One region of the Caballeronia sp. AZ1_KS37 genome, then DNA from elsewhere that is predicted to be linked to it. Evidence: predicted binding sites of a transcription regulator. Region 1 holds the regulator's gene; each other region holds the start of a gene.
The links. The regulator HrcA, encoded in region 1, represses chaperone genes, less so after heat shock. The targets are predictions, from matches to a motif close to TTAGCACTCNNNNNNNNNGAGTGCTAA.
Positions count from the first base shown of each region.

Region 1 (5,306 bases):
GATCGCGGCGGCATGGTCGATATCGAGTTCATCGTTCAGTACTGGGTGTTGCTGCACGCGCGCGAGCATCGCGAGTTTCTGCGCAACGCGGGGAATATCACGCTGTTGAAGATCGCCGCGAAAAGCGGATTGATCGCCGAAGCAGAAGCCGATGCGATCGGCGCGGCGTATCGCCATTACCGCAAGCTGCAGCACACGCTGCGGCTCGACGGTATGGAAAAGGCGCGCGTCGATCCGGCCACGGTTCAGACCGAACGCGACGCGGTGACGGCGCTGTGGGACCGCGTGTTCGCAGTGGCGTCGGCGGGCTGACGCGGATGCTTAAGCCGCCAGCATTTCCTTCGCGTGCTTGCGGGTGGTCGCGGTGATTTCGAGACCGCCGAGCATGCGCGCGACTTCTTCCACGCGTTTTGCGCGATCGAGTTGCTTTACCGTGCTCACCGTGCCGCCCGCATCGTCCGACGATTTCGCGACCTGGAAATGCTGATCGCCACGCGCGGCCACTTGCGGCAAGTGCGTGACGCACAGCACCTGACGGTCGCGGCCGAGCTGATGCAACAGACGCCCGACCACTTCCGCGACGCCGCCGCCGATGCCCGTGTCCACTTCGTCGAAGATGAGCGTGGGCGTCGGACTCGCCGTGCTCGCGATGACGGCGAGCGCAAGACTGATGCGCGCCAGTTCGCCGCCCGACGCGACTTTCGCGAGCGGCCGCAGCGCGACGCCCGCGTGTCCCGCGACGCGGAATTCGATCTGCTCCAGCCCGTTCGCGCCGCCTTCGGCGAGCGGCACGAGCGCGACCTCGAAGCTGCCGCCTGCCATCGACAGCTCCTGCATGCCTTCCGTGACCGCTTTCGACAGATTTTTCGCGGCCTTCGCGCGCGCCTTGGACAGCACCTTGGCTTGCGCGAGATATTCGCTCTTCGCTTTCTCGGCGGCGGCGTTGAGCGCATCGAGATCGGCGGCGGCATCGAGTTCGGCGAGCTGGCGGCGGCGCGCGTCGTGTTCTTCCGGCAGCGTTTCGGGTTGAAGGCGGAACTTGCGCGCGGTCGAGTGCAGTTGCTCCATGCGTCTTTCGACTTGCGCGAGCCGGTCAGGATCGAGCTCCAGCCGCTGCGCATAGTGCGATAGCGAATACGACGCTTCCTGCAACTGGATTTCCGCCGGTTCGAGCGACGCGAGCACGTCGTTCAACGCGGGATCGATATCGGACAGGCCGCGCAGCTTCGAGATGATAGCGCCGAGCTGCGAGATCATCGCTTCGTCGGATTCGGAGAGCGCGCCGAGCGCACCCTGCACGCCGTCGATGAGACTCGCCGAATGCGACAGCCGATGATGCTCCGCGCTCACTTCTTCCCATTCGCCGGGCTGCGGCGCGAGCTTGTCGAACTCGCTCAGTTGCCACGCGAGACGCTCGCGTTCCAGTTGCAGCTCGCGGTCGCGATTCTGGGCGGTCTCGACGGCTTGCTGCGCGTCGCGCATCGCGCGCCAGGCACGATTCACCGCGCCGGCCGTGTCGAGCAACTGCGCGTGCGTGTCGAAGAGTTCGCGTTGCGCGTCCGGTCGCATCAACAATTGATGCGCGTGCTGGCCGTGGATATCGACGAGCATTTCGCCGACTTCGCGCAACTGCGCGAGCGTCGCGGGCGTGCCATTGATGAACGCTCGCGAGCGGCCGCCCGAATCGATCACCCGCCGCAGCATGACCGAATCGGCATCCTGCGTGAGCGCGTGTTCGTCCAGCCAGCGCACGACGAGCGGATGCGTCGAAAATTCGGCGGTGATGTCGGCGCGCGCCTGACCGGCGCGCACGACGCTCGCGTCGCCGCGCGCGCCGAGCGTTAGCGCGAGGGCGTCGATGAGGATCGACTTGCCCGCGCCGGTTTCACCCGAAAAGACCGTGAAGCCTGGATCGAAATCGATATCCAGCGTGGCGACGATGACGAAATCTCGAATGGAAAGATGACGGAGCATGGACGCTTCGGGGAAGGAAGTTCTGGCAGATCAGAGAGCGGACGAATCCTGCGACGGATGCTCGTTCCAGTGCAGCTTCTTGCGCAGCGTGGCGTACGTGCTGTAGCCGACCGGATGCAGCACCGGCACCGTATGCTTCGAGCGCCGCACTTCAATCGCGTCGTTCAGTTCGACGGCGGTGAACGACTGCATGTCGAAGTTCACGTTGACGTCGCGACCGCCGATGATCTGAATGGTCACTTTCGAATCGTCGGGCAGCACGATCGGCCGGTTCGACAGCGAATGCGGCGCGATCGGCACGAGCACGAAGCCCTGCAATTGCGGATGCAGGATCGGCCCCGCCGACGACAGCGCGTAGGCGGTCGAGCCGGTCGGCGTCGCGACGATCAGTCCGTCGGAACGCTGGTTGTACATGAAGTGGCCGTCCACCGACACGCGCAGCTCCGCCATGCCGGAGAAGCCGCTGCGATTCACCACGACGTCGTTGAACGCGAGCGCGTGGTAGATCGGCTTGTCGTTGCGCACGATGCGCGCTTCGAGCAGGCTGCGTTCCTCGCGCTCGAACTGGCCGGCGAGCATTTGCGGGACGATTTCCTGCATCGCCTTGAGCGGAATGTCGGTGATGAAGCCGAGCCGGCCATGATTCACGCCGATGAGCGGTGTTTTATACGGCGCGAGCTGCCGTCCGATGCCGAGCATCGTGCCGTCGCCGCCGAGCACGATTGCAACGTCCGCGCGCGCGCCCATCTCCGCGATGGAGAGCGCCGGGAACTCCGTCACGCCGACGTCCTTCGCGGTGCCCGCCTCGAAGACGACCTCGAAGCCCTGGCTCCTGAGGAGATCGGCGAGCGATCTCAGCGGCGCCTCGATGCCCGGCGTGTTGGTGCGCCCCACGAGGGCGACGGTCTTGAATTGGCCAATTTCCATGCCGGCATTACACCATAGTCAGAGAGCGAAAAGAACCGTGGGCGATGGCCGCCGGGCGCGCCGCGACGAGACCGTGCGGCATGACGCGGGCAGGCTCGCCGTTTGTCGCTAGAATGGAGCGGACGTTGAATGCCGACCACCCGGCGCGGCTCGCCGCTATCCGACACGTTGAGCTAAAATTTCCCCATGCTAGACCCACGTGCACAAACCCTCCTCAAAACGTTGATCGAGCGCTACATCGCCGAAGGTCAGCCGGTCGGTTCGCGCACGTTATCACGTCATTCCGGCCTCGAACTGAGCCCCGCGACCATCCGCAACGTCATGTCGGATCTCGAAGACCTCGGGCTGGTCGCGAGCCCGCATACGTCGGCGGGACGCATTCCCACGCCGCGCGGCTACCGGCTCTTCGTCGACACGATGCTGACTGTAGAAGCACCGCAAGACGAGGCCATGACCACCGCGGTCAAGACTCGCCTGCAAGGCGAGGAGCCGCAGAAGATCGTCGCGGCGGCGGCGAGCGTGCTGTCCAATCTGTCTTCGTTCGCGGGCGTCGTGCTCACGCCGCGCCGGAGCCACATGTTCAAGCAGATCGAGTTCATGCGGCTGTCGGACAAGCGCATTCTGCTCATCATCGTGACGCCCGAAGGCGACGTGCAGAACCGCATGATGGCCACGCAACGCGACTATTCGCCTTCGCAACTCGTAGAAGCCTCCAATTACATCAACGCGCATTTCGCGGGCCTGTCCTTCGACGAAGTACGCCGCCGTTTGCGCGAGGAAATCGACCAGTTGCGCGGCGACATGACCGCGCTCATGCAGGCGGCCGTGGTCGCGAGCACCGCCGAGACGGACCCCACTGACACCGTGCTGATTTCCGGCGAGCGCAACCTGCTCGAAGTGGCGGACCTTTCGTCCGACATGGCGCGGCTGCGCAAGCTTTTCGATTTGTTCGACCAAAAGACGAGCCTCCTGCAATTGCTGGATGTATCGAGTCACGCGCAAGGCGTGCAGATTTTCATCGGCGGAGAAAGCAATCTCGTGCCGATCGAGGAAATGAGCGTCGTGACGGCGCCATACGAGGTCAACGGGAAGATCGTCGGCACGCTCGGCGTGATCGGCCCGACGCGCATGGCGTACAACCGCGTGATTCCGATCGTCGATATCACCGCGCGTTTGCTGTCGATGTCGCTCAGTCATCAGTGACGCCATCTTGGCGCGCCGCGAAAGAGCGCGCCACTAGGCCGTTCGGCCAATGATGCGTCCGGAAACGCGCCGCTATAATGGTCCTCAACTTTTCCGACGACCATCTTCAGGCTCGCTTCCCTTATGCGTTTCGACCTCGAGTTGCCCTCGCAGCCCAGCGCTTCGCATCGCGTCGCGGTGCTGCTGATCAATCTCGGCACGCCGGACGCGCCCACGCCGCGGGCGGTGCGCAAGTATCTGGCGCAATTCCTGTCCGATCCGCGCGTCGTCGAAATTCCGTCATTCGTGTGGCAATTCATTCTGCGCGGCCTGATCCTGCCGTTTCGCGGGCGCGCATCGGCGAAGAAGTACGCGCAAGTGTGGATGCCCGAAGGCTCGCCGCTGCGCGTGCATACGGAAAAGCAGGTCGACGGCTTGCGGCGGCTCTTCGCGGCGAACGACTATCACGTCATCGTCGACTATGCGATGCGCTACGGCACGCCGGGCATCGGCGCGATGCTCAATCAGCTGAAGCTCGAAGGCGCCGACCGCATTCTCCTGTTGCCGATGTATCCGCAATACTCGTCGTCCACGACGGCCACCGCGTTCGACGACGCGTTCGCCGCGCTCAAGCGCGTGCGCAATCAGCCGGAAATCCGCACGATCCGCCATTACGCCGATCATCCGGCGTATATCGCGGCGCTCGCGGAGCAGGTGCGCGACTATTGGCGGCATCACGGCCAGCCGGATTTCGCCGCGGGCGACAAGCTTGTGCTGAGCTTCCACGGCGTGCCGAAGCGCACGATGGATCTCGGCGATCCGTATCACGACCAGTGCCAGCTGACCGGTTCGTTGCTCATGGCCGCGCTCGGGCTTACGCCGGTCGAATGCCGCGTGACGTTCCAGTCGCGCTTTGGGCGGGCGGAGTGGCTTCAGCCGTACACCGCGCCGACGGTCGCGGAGCTCGGCGCGGGCGGCGTTTCTCGTGTGGACGTGTTCTGTCCCGGCTTCACGGCGGATTGTCTCGAGACGATCGAGGAAATCGGCATCGAGGTGCGCGACGAATTTCTGAAGGCGGGCGGCAAGCATTTTCACCGGATTGCCTGCCTGAACTCAGCGCCCGCGTGGATCAAGGCACTGGGCGAGATCGCCGCGCAACATCTTCAGGGATGGCCCGTGCAGACTGTGCAGCCGCTCAGCGCAGTGGCCTGAGCGCGGCTTTT
Region 1 covers NZ_JALQDP010000001.1:518,528-523,833, forward strand. The annotation lists gene glnE (bifunctional [glutamate--ammonia ligase]-adenylyl-L-tyrosine phosphorylase/[glutamate--ammonia-ligase] adenylyltransferase) at 1-312, shown strand, start outside; gene recN (DNA repair protein RecN) at 322-1,974, opposite strand; gene NCS00_RS02475 (NAD kinase) at 2,005-2,901, opposite strand; gene hrcA (heat-inducible transcriptional repressor HrcA) at 3,088-4,104, shown strand; gene hemH (ferrochelatase) at 4,228-5,295, shown strand.

Region 2 (5,306 bases), 170 kb from region 1:
TGTCGATCTCGTGACGCTCGCGATGAATCTCTACACGCAAGGCGTGGATCCGGGCCTCGATTTTTCCGATATCGACGCCGTGCGCCGCGTCGTCGAGCGCTGCAATCAGATTCCGGTGCATCCACGCCATCCGTACGCGGGCGATCTCGTGTTCACCGCGTTTTCGGGTTCGCATCAGGACGCGATCCGCAAGGGCTTCGCGCAGCGCGTGCCGGGCACGGTGTGGGAAGTGCCCTATCTGCCGATCGATCCGGCTGATCTCGGCCGCAGCTACGACGCCGTGATCCGCGTGAACAGCCAGTCCGGAAAGGGCGGTTCGACGTATCTGCTCGAACGCGGTCTCGGCTTCACGCCGCCGCGCCGCGTGCAGATCGAATTCAGCCACGCCGTCCAGAAAGTCACCGATGCATCCGGCGCGGAAATCAGCGGCGAAGCGATCTGCGAGCTCTTCAAGCGCGAGTATTTCGATGCGGGCGGGCCGGTATCGCGCATCGACGTTTCGACGCTTACGGTATTCGAAAGGCGCGTCGCATTACCGGCCGTAGTGGCTGCGACGAGCGGCGACGCTCACGCGCAGGCGGTCGCCGCCGCGCTCGGCGTGGACGCGAGCGTGAACTGGTTCGAGACGTCCGTGACGGCGAACGGCGACACGGCGGCGTTCGTCGGCTGTCGTGTCGGAGACGGGCCGACGCGCTTCGGCGTCGCGGTGCATGCGAATCCGGCGCTCGCGGTCGCCGATGCCGTCGTGAGCGCGGTCAACCGCTCCGGGCGCGTCGTGGACAACCTGCGGCAAGACGAAGCCGTGGAAGCGTGATGGGCGGCGCGCGTGGCTATTCGAGCGCCACGCGCGTCGCCTGCAGGGCCAGCAGCTGCCATTGGCCTTCGGTCTGCACATGGACGGCGGTGTAGGCGATCGGAAACAGCAGCGCGCCGTTCTTCGATTCCATCTCGATCAGCGCACGGCCCGACACGAGGCACGTATCGCGGCCGGCGGGCAGCACATCCTGCGACTGAATTTCGATCTGCCGATAGCGGCGGCGGCCCGCGGTGATCGCGTCGATGAACTGGCGCTTCGTCTCCCGCTTGCCGTTCGTGTGGACGTAGCTGACGTTCTCGGCCAGCAGCGCGTCCAGCGCCGGGCCGTCGCCCTCGACCATGGCACGGAAGCGATCGCGCTCGAGGCCGCGGATGGCCTCAATGGTTTTTGCCGGCATCTGTCGATTCCCCTTGTGTCGAGGAACCGATGCGCCGGCGCCTCGTCAGAAGTTGTATTGCAGATATAGCTGGCTGAAATTTATACCAGGATTCGGCTCTTTGATACCGCCGTTCGACAGATGCTGAAAGCGAAATCCCGCTTGATAGCTCTGCTTCGACCCGAAGATCATGCCGACGCCCACCATGTCCGCGAACTGGAACGCCGACCCGACGCTGAAATCCTCGGTGATGCGCGTGTGCGAGAGCAGCCGCACGCCGACGCCCGCCTCGATGAACGGCCGGAAGTAGCCCGAGCTCTTCACGAAGCGCAGCACTGGCGTAATGCCGAATTCCCATATGTTCGGATGCACGGCGTTGTCCTCGGTCGTGTGCCAGTAGGACACGTGACCTTCGCCGATGAGCGTGAAGTGAAAACCGCCGATCTCCCACCAGGTGAGGCCCGGATCCCAGGACAGGCCGAGATCGGCCTTCTTGATGTCGTGGTCGGCGACGCCGCCGGCGATCTGGACACCGAATCGGTCGGCATGAGCCGCCGCCGACGCGAGACCCAATGCAGTACAAACCGCCACGCGCGCTAGCGGGCGGGGCCACGAACTCTTGTTTTTATGCATTTGCACCCCAATTTGCTCGGATAGCGGGTGTGTTTCGTAAATTGCTGTCGCTTGGCGATTCTAGTGACGTTTTAAAACATTTGCAGAAATCGCATCAGCGCGCCCCCGTTTGTAGAATTTCTGATCGCGACAGTGGGCAAGTAAGGTAAATGATGCGAAAACGTTTCAGCCTCCGGTAGTTTCTTCCGCTGCTCGCGCAACAGTCCGTCCTATTGGACCCGCAAATTCGATAGTTTTTGTGGGAACTCCCACATTCCCCTCTGCTCTAACACTTAGCACTCGATGGACTGGAGTGCTAATATCGTGTCTGACTTGCCGCGGTCGTTAAGCGGCACGTGAATTGTTGATAAGGAGCTTATGAGCGTGACCAATGCGATGACCCTTCCGAATGTTGTGAGCTCGGCACCTGCCAAGGCATCTTCGGCAGGCGCGCTGACGTACGCGCAGTCGTCGATGCTGACCGGCCAGATCGGCAACATCGATTCATACATACAAGCAGTGAACCGTATTCCGATGCTTTCGCAGGCGGAGGAACGACAGTACGCCACCGAATTCCGCGAGCAGGGCAACCTGAACGCCGCGCGCCAGCTGGTGCTTTCGCACCTGCGCCTCGTCGTGTCGATCGCCCGTAACTATCTCGGTTACGGCTTGCCGCACGCCGACCTGATCCAGGAAGGCAACATCGGTCTGATGAAAGCGGTGAAGCGCTTCGACCCAGAGCAAAACGTGCGCCTGGTGTCGTATGCGATGCACTGGATCAAGGCCGAGATTCACGAGTACATCCTGCGCAACTGGCGCATGGTGAAGGTCGCGACGACCAAGGCGCAGCGCAAGCTGTTCTTCAATCTGCGCAGTCACAAGACCAGCCATTCCGCGTTCACGCCGGACGAGATCGAAGGTCTCGCGAGCGAGCTGAACGTAAAGCGCGAGGAAGTCGCGGAGATGGAAACGCGCTTGTCGGGCGGCGATATCGCGCTCGAAGGCCACGTCGAGGATGGCGAGGAAGCGTACGCGCCCATCGCCTATCTGGCCGACTCGCACAACGAGCCGACTAACGTCATCGCCGCGCGGCAGCACGACAGGCTGCAAAGCGACGGCCTCGCCGATGCACTCGAATCGCTCGACGAACGCAGCCGCCGCATCATCAAGGCGCGCTGGCTCGACGTGCAGGACGACGGCTCGGGCGGCAAGACGCTGCATGAACTGGCCGACGAGTTCGGCGTCTCGGCGGAGCGCATTCGCCAGATCGAGGCGAGCGCGATGAAGAAGATGCGCTCGGCGTTGCATGACTACGCGTAACAATTGACTGTGCCATTGCAGAAATTGCAAAGCCCGCCGTCGACGAGACGGCGGGCTTTTTCTTTGGCACTTCGCTGAAAACACAAACGGCGCCCGCGGGCGCCGTTTGTTATCGAGCTTCGATTACCGCTTCAGGCAGGCATCGGTGCAGCGCCGCCGCCGTTGCCGGACAAGCGCGTGGACAGTTGCGCCGCATAGCGCTGCGCCGCCGCGCCCACGACGATGTGGAACGTATCCGCCGACACCCACGCCACATCCAGCGACGACAAACGCTGACGATCCACCGACGACGGATCGCGCACGACCACGCGCAGGCGCGTCTGCGCAACCGCGTCGAGCGATACCACGTTGGTCGCGCCGCCGAACACCGCGAGCCAGCGGAACGGGTCCGGATCGAGCGGGCCGGGCGTCTGGTCGCCGCTCACCGCTGCCGCGACCGGTTGCGCCGGCGTCGACGATGCGGGCGTTGCGCCGCGCGTCGACGAATGCTCGAGTTCGCTGCGGATTTCATCGGCGATCAGATCGGCTTCCGGCCCGATGATCACCTGGACGTTGGTCGCGCCGCGCTTCAACACGCCGCGCGCGCCGATGCTCTTCAACTGCGGCTCCGACACCTTCTCCGAATCCACGACCGACAGACGCAGACGCGTCGTGCAGGCATCGACGAGCGTCAGATTCGATGCGCCGCCGAGCGCCGCGACGTACTTCGCAGCGCGCGTGTTCGACACGGCTGCTGCCGCGCCGGGCACGGGCGGAATCAGGCCGCCATCGACGGTTTGCGCCACGTCGGTTTCGGCGTCGGTCGTGGCCGGCTCGCGGCCCGGCGTCGCCATGTTGAACTTGCGGATAAAGAAGCGGAACAGGCCGTAATAGATGACGAAGTACACCGCACCGACCACGAGCGCCAGCCAGCCGCGCTGCGACAGACCGTAGTTCAGCACGTAGTCGATCGCGCCCGCCGAGAACGTGAAGCCCAGATGGATGCCGAGCGCCGAGCAGATGGCGAGCGACAGGCCCGTCAGCACTGCGTGGATGCCGTAGAGCACCGGAGCCAGGAACATGAACGAGTATTCGATCGGCTCGGTCACGCCCGTCAGGAATGCGGTCAGGGCCATGGAGAACAGCAGGCCGCCGACGATCGCGCGGCGCTCCTTCGGCGCTTCATGGAACATCGCGAGGCACGCGGCCGGGAGACCGAACATCATCACCGGGAAGAAGCCCGTCATGAAGCCGCCCGCCGTCTTGTCGCCCGCGAAGAAGCGATGCAGGTCGCCGTGCACGATCGCGCCGCCGTCGGGCGGCGTGAACGAGCCGAACACGAACCACGCGAGCGAGTTGATGATGTGATGCAGACCCGTAACCAGCAGGATGCGGTTCAGCACGCCGAACACGAAGGTGCCGAGCGCGCCGGCGGTCGTCAGCCAGTTGCCCGCGCCGTCGATGGCCGCCTGCACCGGCTGCCAGATGTAGCCGAAGACGATGCCGAGCACCAGACACGCGACGCCTGTCACGATCGGCACGAAGCGCTTGCCGCCGAAGAATGCCAGATACTCGGGCAGCTTGATGTCCTTGTATCGGTTATACAGATAGCCGGCCACCATACCGGCGATGATCCCCGACAGCACGCCCATGTTGAGCTTGTCGTTGATGTCCTTCATCACGGCCACTTCGATGAGGTAGCCGATCGCGCCGGCGAGACCCGCCGTGCCGTTGTTGTCCTTCGCGAAGCCCACCGCCACGCCGATCGCGAACAAGAGCGGCAGATTGGTGAAGATCGCGTCGCCGGCGTCCGCGATCATCTTGATGTTGAAGACATCGGGCTGGCCGAGACGCAAAAGCAGGCCGGCCACCGGTAGTACGGCGATCGGCAGCATCAGCGCGCGGCCTAGTCGCTGCATCTTTGCAAACGGGTTGGCGTCCATCGGGTTCTCCAAAAAATATAGGTCTTGTCTTTGCTGCTTCGGGGATTGCTGAAAAGGCATCCGTGAAGCTGGCTGCAGGGAAGACGTTCAGTCCTGCGGCCAGATTTCGCGGCTTGCCGCTCTTACTGCCTGAGCCGATTCGAGCGCGAGGCAATCCTCGGCGCGCTGACGGCACAGTTGGTAATCGAGATTGCGCACGCGTGCCTTGATGCCGGGCACCGACACCGGATCGACCGACAATTCCGTCACGCCGAGTCCG
Region 2 covers NZ_JALQDP010000001.1:347,971-353,276, reverse strand. The annotation lists gene leuA (2-isopropylmalate synthase) at 1-814, shown strand, start outside; gene NCS00_RS01715 (nuclear transport factor 2 family protein) at 831-1,214, opposite strand; gene NCS00_RS01710 (acyloxyacyl hydrolase) at 1,260-1,826, opposite strand; gene rpoH (RNA polymerase sigma factor RpoH) at 2,190-3,125, shown strand; gene nagE (N-acetylglucosamine-specific PTS transporter subunit IIBC) at 3,257-5,047, opposite strand; gene ptsP (phosphoenolpyruvate--protein phosphotransferase) at 5,135-5,306, opposite strand, start outside.
Region 2: rpoH (RNA polymerase sigma factor RpoH) is a predicted target of HrcA. The motif match lies at 2,099-2,125, and genes of this name have one in related genera.

Region 3 (5,306 bases), on a different contig from region 1:
CAAGAAGGGAGGCGACGCGAGCGCATGCCATACCGACTGCCCCATCTGCACAAGCCCGGCCCGCAAGGCGCGATCCGCATCGGCTGCGCGGGCTGGGGCCTGTCGAGCGGTGTCTCCGCGAGCTTTCCGCATGAAGGCACTCATCTCGAACGCTACTCGCACGTTCTGACGTGCGTCGAGATCAACTCCAGTTTCTACAAGCCGCATCGCGAGCAGACCTACGCGAACTGGGCGCACAGCGTGCCCGAGTCATTCCGGTTCTCGGTCAAGCTGCCGAAGGCGATCACGCACGACGCGCGTCTCGTCGATATCGAATCGCTGCTCGACGACTTTCTCCGCGCGGCCGGCCAACTCGGCGACAAGCTCGGATGCTGGCTCGTGCAATTGCCGCCGAGCCTGCCGTTCGATCACGACATCGCCGACGCGTTTTTCAAGGCGCTGCGCGAGCGCACGACGTTGCCGGTCGCGTGCGAGGCGCGCGAACATAGCTGGTTCACGACGCACGCGGCAGCGTTGCTGAAGTCGCATCGCATTGCATACGTCGACGCCGACCCGATTCCCGACGAATGCGAGATCAAGCATCGCGCGGACGCATCGCTCGTGTATGTGCGGCTGCACGGCTCGCCCGAGTTATACAGGTCTTCGTACGACTACACGTATCTCGACGAACTCGCGCGCACGCTGCACAACCGCGCGAAGAAGACGGCCGAAGTCTGGTGCATCTTCGACAACACCGCCGAGGGCCACGCGCAGCCCAACGCGCTGCATCTGATGGAGCGGCTGCGGATTCATCACAAGGTCTGAAGTTCTTTTTGGAGGCTTCCTCAGATGCTCAAGCTGCTTGCGGCCACGCTCGCCGCGTCTTGCATTTTCACGGCCACGCCGGCACACGCTCAGAACGCCACGCCCGCCGGCGATGGCACGTTCCTGCTGACGATCTTCCTCAGGCACGACGAATCGAAGACGCTGCCCCAGATCAATCAGCAGTTGAAGGAGCAAGGCTACTTCAAGCAGTTTCCGCCGCCGGGCGTCGAAGTGGTGTCGTGGTACGTGATGATGGGAATCGGTCAGGTCGTCACGTTGCGCGTACCCGCCGACCGGTTGCGCGAAGTCAACCGCGCGATCGAAAGCACCGCATGGGGCGGATATCGGACGGAGTTCTATCCGACGTACGACTACAAGGCCGCCGCGCAGAAGTTGCGCGAGGAAATGAACAAATAGTCCGGACGAAAAAAAACCCGCATCGCTGCGGGTTTCTTCTTTCGGCATGACGCGGGCCTCTTTCGAAGCCCGCGCCGATGTAATCGGCTTTCGCCAGATTACATGTCCATGCCCATGCCGCCCATGCCGCCGGGCATGCCGCCAGGCATCGGAGCATCTTCCTTCGGCAGTTCGGCGACAGCTGCGTCGGTCGTCAGCAGCAGGCCAGCCACCGATGCCGCGTTTTGCAGCGCCGTGCGCGTCACCTTCGTCGGGTCGACGACACCGGCTTCCACCAGGTCACTGTACTCGCCGGTTGCCGCGTTATAGCCGTAGTTGCCCGTACCTTGAGCAACTGCTGCCACCACGACCGAAGCTTCTTCGCCGCCGTTCGTGACGATCTGGCGCAGCGGCTCTTCCATTGCGCGCAGGACGATCTTGATACCGGCGTCCTGGTCTGCGTTCGCGCCCTTCAGGCCGTCGATCGCCTTGCGTGCGCGGATCAGCGCAACGCCGCCGCCTGCCACGATGCCTTCTTCCACAGCTGCGCGCGTTGCGTGCAGTGCGTCTTCGACGCGTGCCTTCTTTTCCTTCATTTCGACTTCGGTCGCAGCGCCGACCTTGATCACCGCAACGCCGCCGGCCAGCTTGGCCACGCGCTCTTGCAGCTTTTCACGGTCGTAGTCCGACGTCGCTTCTTCGATCTGCTTGCGCACTTGCTTCACGCGAGCTTCGATGTTCACGGCTTCGCCAGCGCCGTCGATGATCGTCGTGTTTTCCTTGCCCACTTCGATGCGCTTCGCCTGGCCCAGTTCAGCCAGCGTTGCCTTCTCGAGCGTCAGGCCGGTTTCTTCCGCGACCACTTGACCGCCGGTCAGGATCGCGATGTCTTCCAGCATGGCCTTGCGGCGGTCGCCGAAGCCCGGAGCCTTGACAGCAACCGTCTTCAGGATGCCGCGGATGTTGTTGACGACCAGCGTAGCCAGCGCTTCGCCTTCGACGTCTTCAGCGATGATCAGCAGCGGACGGCCAGCCTTCGCGACTTGTTCCAGAACCGGCAGCAGATCGCGGATGTTCGAAACCTTCTTGTCGTGCAGCAGCACGAACGGGTTTTCGAGGACGGCGACTTGCTTGTCCGGGTTGTTGATGAAGTAGGGCGACAGGTAGCCGCGGTCGAATTGCATACCTTCGACGACGTCCAGCTCGTCTTGCAGCGACTTGCCGTCTTCGACGGTGATGACGCCTTCCTTGCCGACCTTGTCCATCGCTTCAGCGATGCGCTCGCCGATCGACGTGTCGCTGTTCGCCGAGATCGAGCCGACTTGCGCGATTTCCTTGTTCGTCGTGCAGGGCTTGCTGATCTTGCGCAGTTCTTCGATTGCTGCAGCCACGGCCTTGTCGATGCCGCGCTTCAGGTCCATCGGGTTCATGCCCGATGCGACGTACTTCATGCCTTCGCGAACGATGGATTGCGCGAGCACGGTAGCGGTCGTGGTGCCGTCACCTGCGTTGTCGCTGGTCTTGGAAGCAACTTCCTTGACCATTTGCGCGCCCATGTTCTGGAGCTTGTCCTTCAGTTCGATTTCCTTCGCGACCGACACACCGTCCTTCGTGACCGTCGGACCGCCGAAAGAGCGCTCGAGCACGACGTTGCGGCCCTTCGGACCCAGCGTGACCTTGACCGCGTTGGCCAGAATGTTCACGCCTTCGACCATCTTGGCGCGTGCGGAATCGCCAAAGGTGACTTCTTTAGCTGCCATATCCAAACTCCTTGATTCGATTCGGTTTGCTGGCTTCGCTGCGGCGCTCGGAGGAGCGGCTCAGGCAGACGAAGCCGAACGTGCAGGAAGGATGCTTACTTGACCAGAACGGCCATGATGTCTTCTTCGCGCATGACGAGCAGTTCCTGCCCGTCGACCTTGACGGTCTGGCCAGCGTACTTGCCGAACAGAACACGGTCGCCGACCTTCACGTCGAGGGCGATTTGCGCGCCCTTGTCATCGCGCTTGCCCGGGCCGATGGCCAGGACTTCGCCTTGATCCGGCTTCTCAGCGGCTGCTTCAGGGATCACGATGCCCGATGCGGTCTTGGTTTCCTGGTCCAGACGTTTGACGATGACGCGATCGTGCAAAGGACGAAGGTTCATACACACTCCTCTCTTGATTGAGACTGAAAACGCGGGAAAACCCGTCCTTTGAGAAGGATCTCGCCGGACGGCAATCTTGTTAGCACTCTCGTGCAGTGAGTGCCAATTATATGGAGCGACTTTGACAATTTCAAGGACGCAAAGGCCGGGAAAACGCTTAAGCAGCTTGACTCTTGAAAAACGGCACTGCGTCCATAAGCGGAAAATCGGATCAATGGAAACCAAAAACCGATTGACAGAATTAATGCCGATTCGACAAAAGTGATTTCGTCGGATTAGGGTTTTTCCTAGGTCGTCCGGAGCCTAGACTGCATCTCAACGACGAAGCAACGGAAAGACACACACTCCGCTGCGACGTTCCTTAAAACAGCATCCGGAGGTCATCATGTTCAAGTTCAAATCAATCGTTCCCGCCATCGCCATTGCAGCCGTACTCGCCGCGCCGGCTTTCGCGCAAGCGCGCGAAGACGGCCCTGCCACCCGTGCGCAAGTGCGCGCCGAGCTCGTCCAGCTCGAACGCGCCGGCTACAAGCCGATGGCCGATCAAGCCACGTATCCCGCCGAGATTCAGGCTGCCGAAGCGCGCGTGGCCGCGCAACAAAGCGCATCGAACGCGTCGTTTGGCGGCGTGAGCGATGGCGCGTCGGCATCGGGGAAACCGGCGCGCGTCGGCTTTTTGAGCCGTATCGTCCGTCCCGCCGCCGATGCCAATCCGGTCGACTTCAATCGCCCGTAAGCGAAACGCAAAGCGGCGCGCGACGCCGCATCCGACGAAGCCCGGCCTCGCATGCCGGGCTTTTCGCTTGCTGAAGGAACTAAGACCGATGCTTTTTCGTCGGTGATACCGCTGGCACTACAATCTTCACCTGCCTCCCTTCGTTCCTCTCGCTCTCCGTCTTAAGCCGCTCATGTCATCTCTCGCATCGTCGCGTCTCGTGTTCGTGTCGCTCGCGCTGACCGCCCTTGTCGGGTGCGGCGGCCGCGCCGCCACCACGCCGAGCTATCAGCAGGAGCTGTTCAGCACCGGCGTGAGCCCGTTCGCGCACAATTTCGACGCCACCGTCAACGAAACCTGCGAGGCCGCGCGCCGCGCGCTGCTGTCGCAAGGGTTTCTCACGACGATGGGCCAGCCCGACACCGTCGACGCGACCAAGAATTTCCAGCCGAGCGCCGAAACGCACGTCGTCGTCTCGTTCCACGTCGTTTGCACGCCCGGCGAAAACGCGACGAACCAAAGCATCGCGTACGTGAACGCCGTGCAGGACGGCTATGCGCTCAAGAAGAGCGACACGTCCGCGAGCGTGGGCTTGAGCGTGCTCGGCTCGCTGTCGCTGCCGATCCGCTCGAACAGCGACGCGATGGTCAAGATTTCCAGCGAGACCGTGCCCGCCGGCAAGTTCTATGACCGCTTCTTCGGTCTGATGGGCCACTATCTGAACACGGTGCCGCGCAGCGCGCCCGTCGCCGGCGACGAAGTGAAAAGCAAGCCGCTCGCGCCGTCGATCATCGTGAGCTCGCCCGAGCTGACGCCGACGCCGATCGTCGTGCAGGCGCCCGCCGCCGCGACCGCGATCCAGAGGCCGAATGCCGATGCGGCTGCGGCTGCGGCTGGCGCATCGGAAGTCCCGGCGGCGTCGGCGGCCGCAGTGCCCGCGGCCACCGTGACGCACTGAACCGTCAGTTCGGCACGTTGACGATGCCGCCCGCCACCGAGATCGCGTTCGCGCCGGGATCGGTCGCGATGGGCGGCAGATTCGACGTCGTGAGGGCGGGCGCCGAACCCGCCTTGCCGCCGCGCGCGACCGTCCGCACCACCTGCGACGGCGGCAGCGGCGCGTTGTTCTTCAGGTGGTTCCACATCAGGTTGAGCGCCTGAATGTCGTAGTAGTGGACCGGAATGAAGCGCGTGTCGAAGCCTGCCACGCTCAGGAACGCGTCGAAGTGCTGACCGTTCGTGATC
Region 3 covers NZ_JALQDP010000016.1:70,891-76,196, forward strand. The annotation lists gene NCS00_RS11320 (DUF72 domain-containing protein) at 25-804, shown strand; gene NCS00_RS11325 (hypothetical protein) at 829-1,221, shown strand; gene groL (chaperonin GroEL) at 1,320-2,960, opposite strand; gene NCS00_RS11335 (co-chaperone GroES) at 3,056-3,346, opposite strand; gene NCS00_RS11340 (DUF4148 domain-containing protein) at 3,732-4,082, shown strand; gene NCS00_RS11345 (DUF2242 domain-containing protein) at 4,255-5,019, shown strand; gene NCS00_RS11350 (D-(-)-3-hydroxybutyrate oligomer hydrolase) at 5,024-5,306, opposite strand, start outside.
Region 3: NCS00_RS11335 (co-chaperone GroES) is a predicted target of HrcA. The motif match lies at 3,426-3,452, and genes of this name have one in related genera.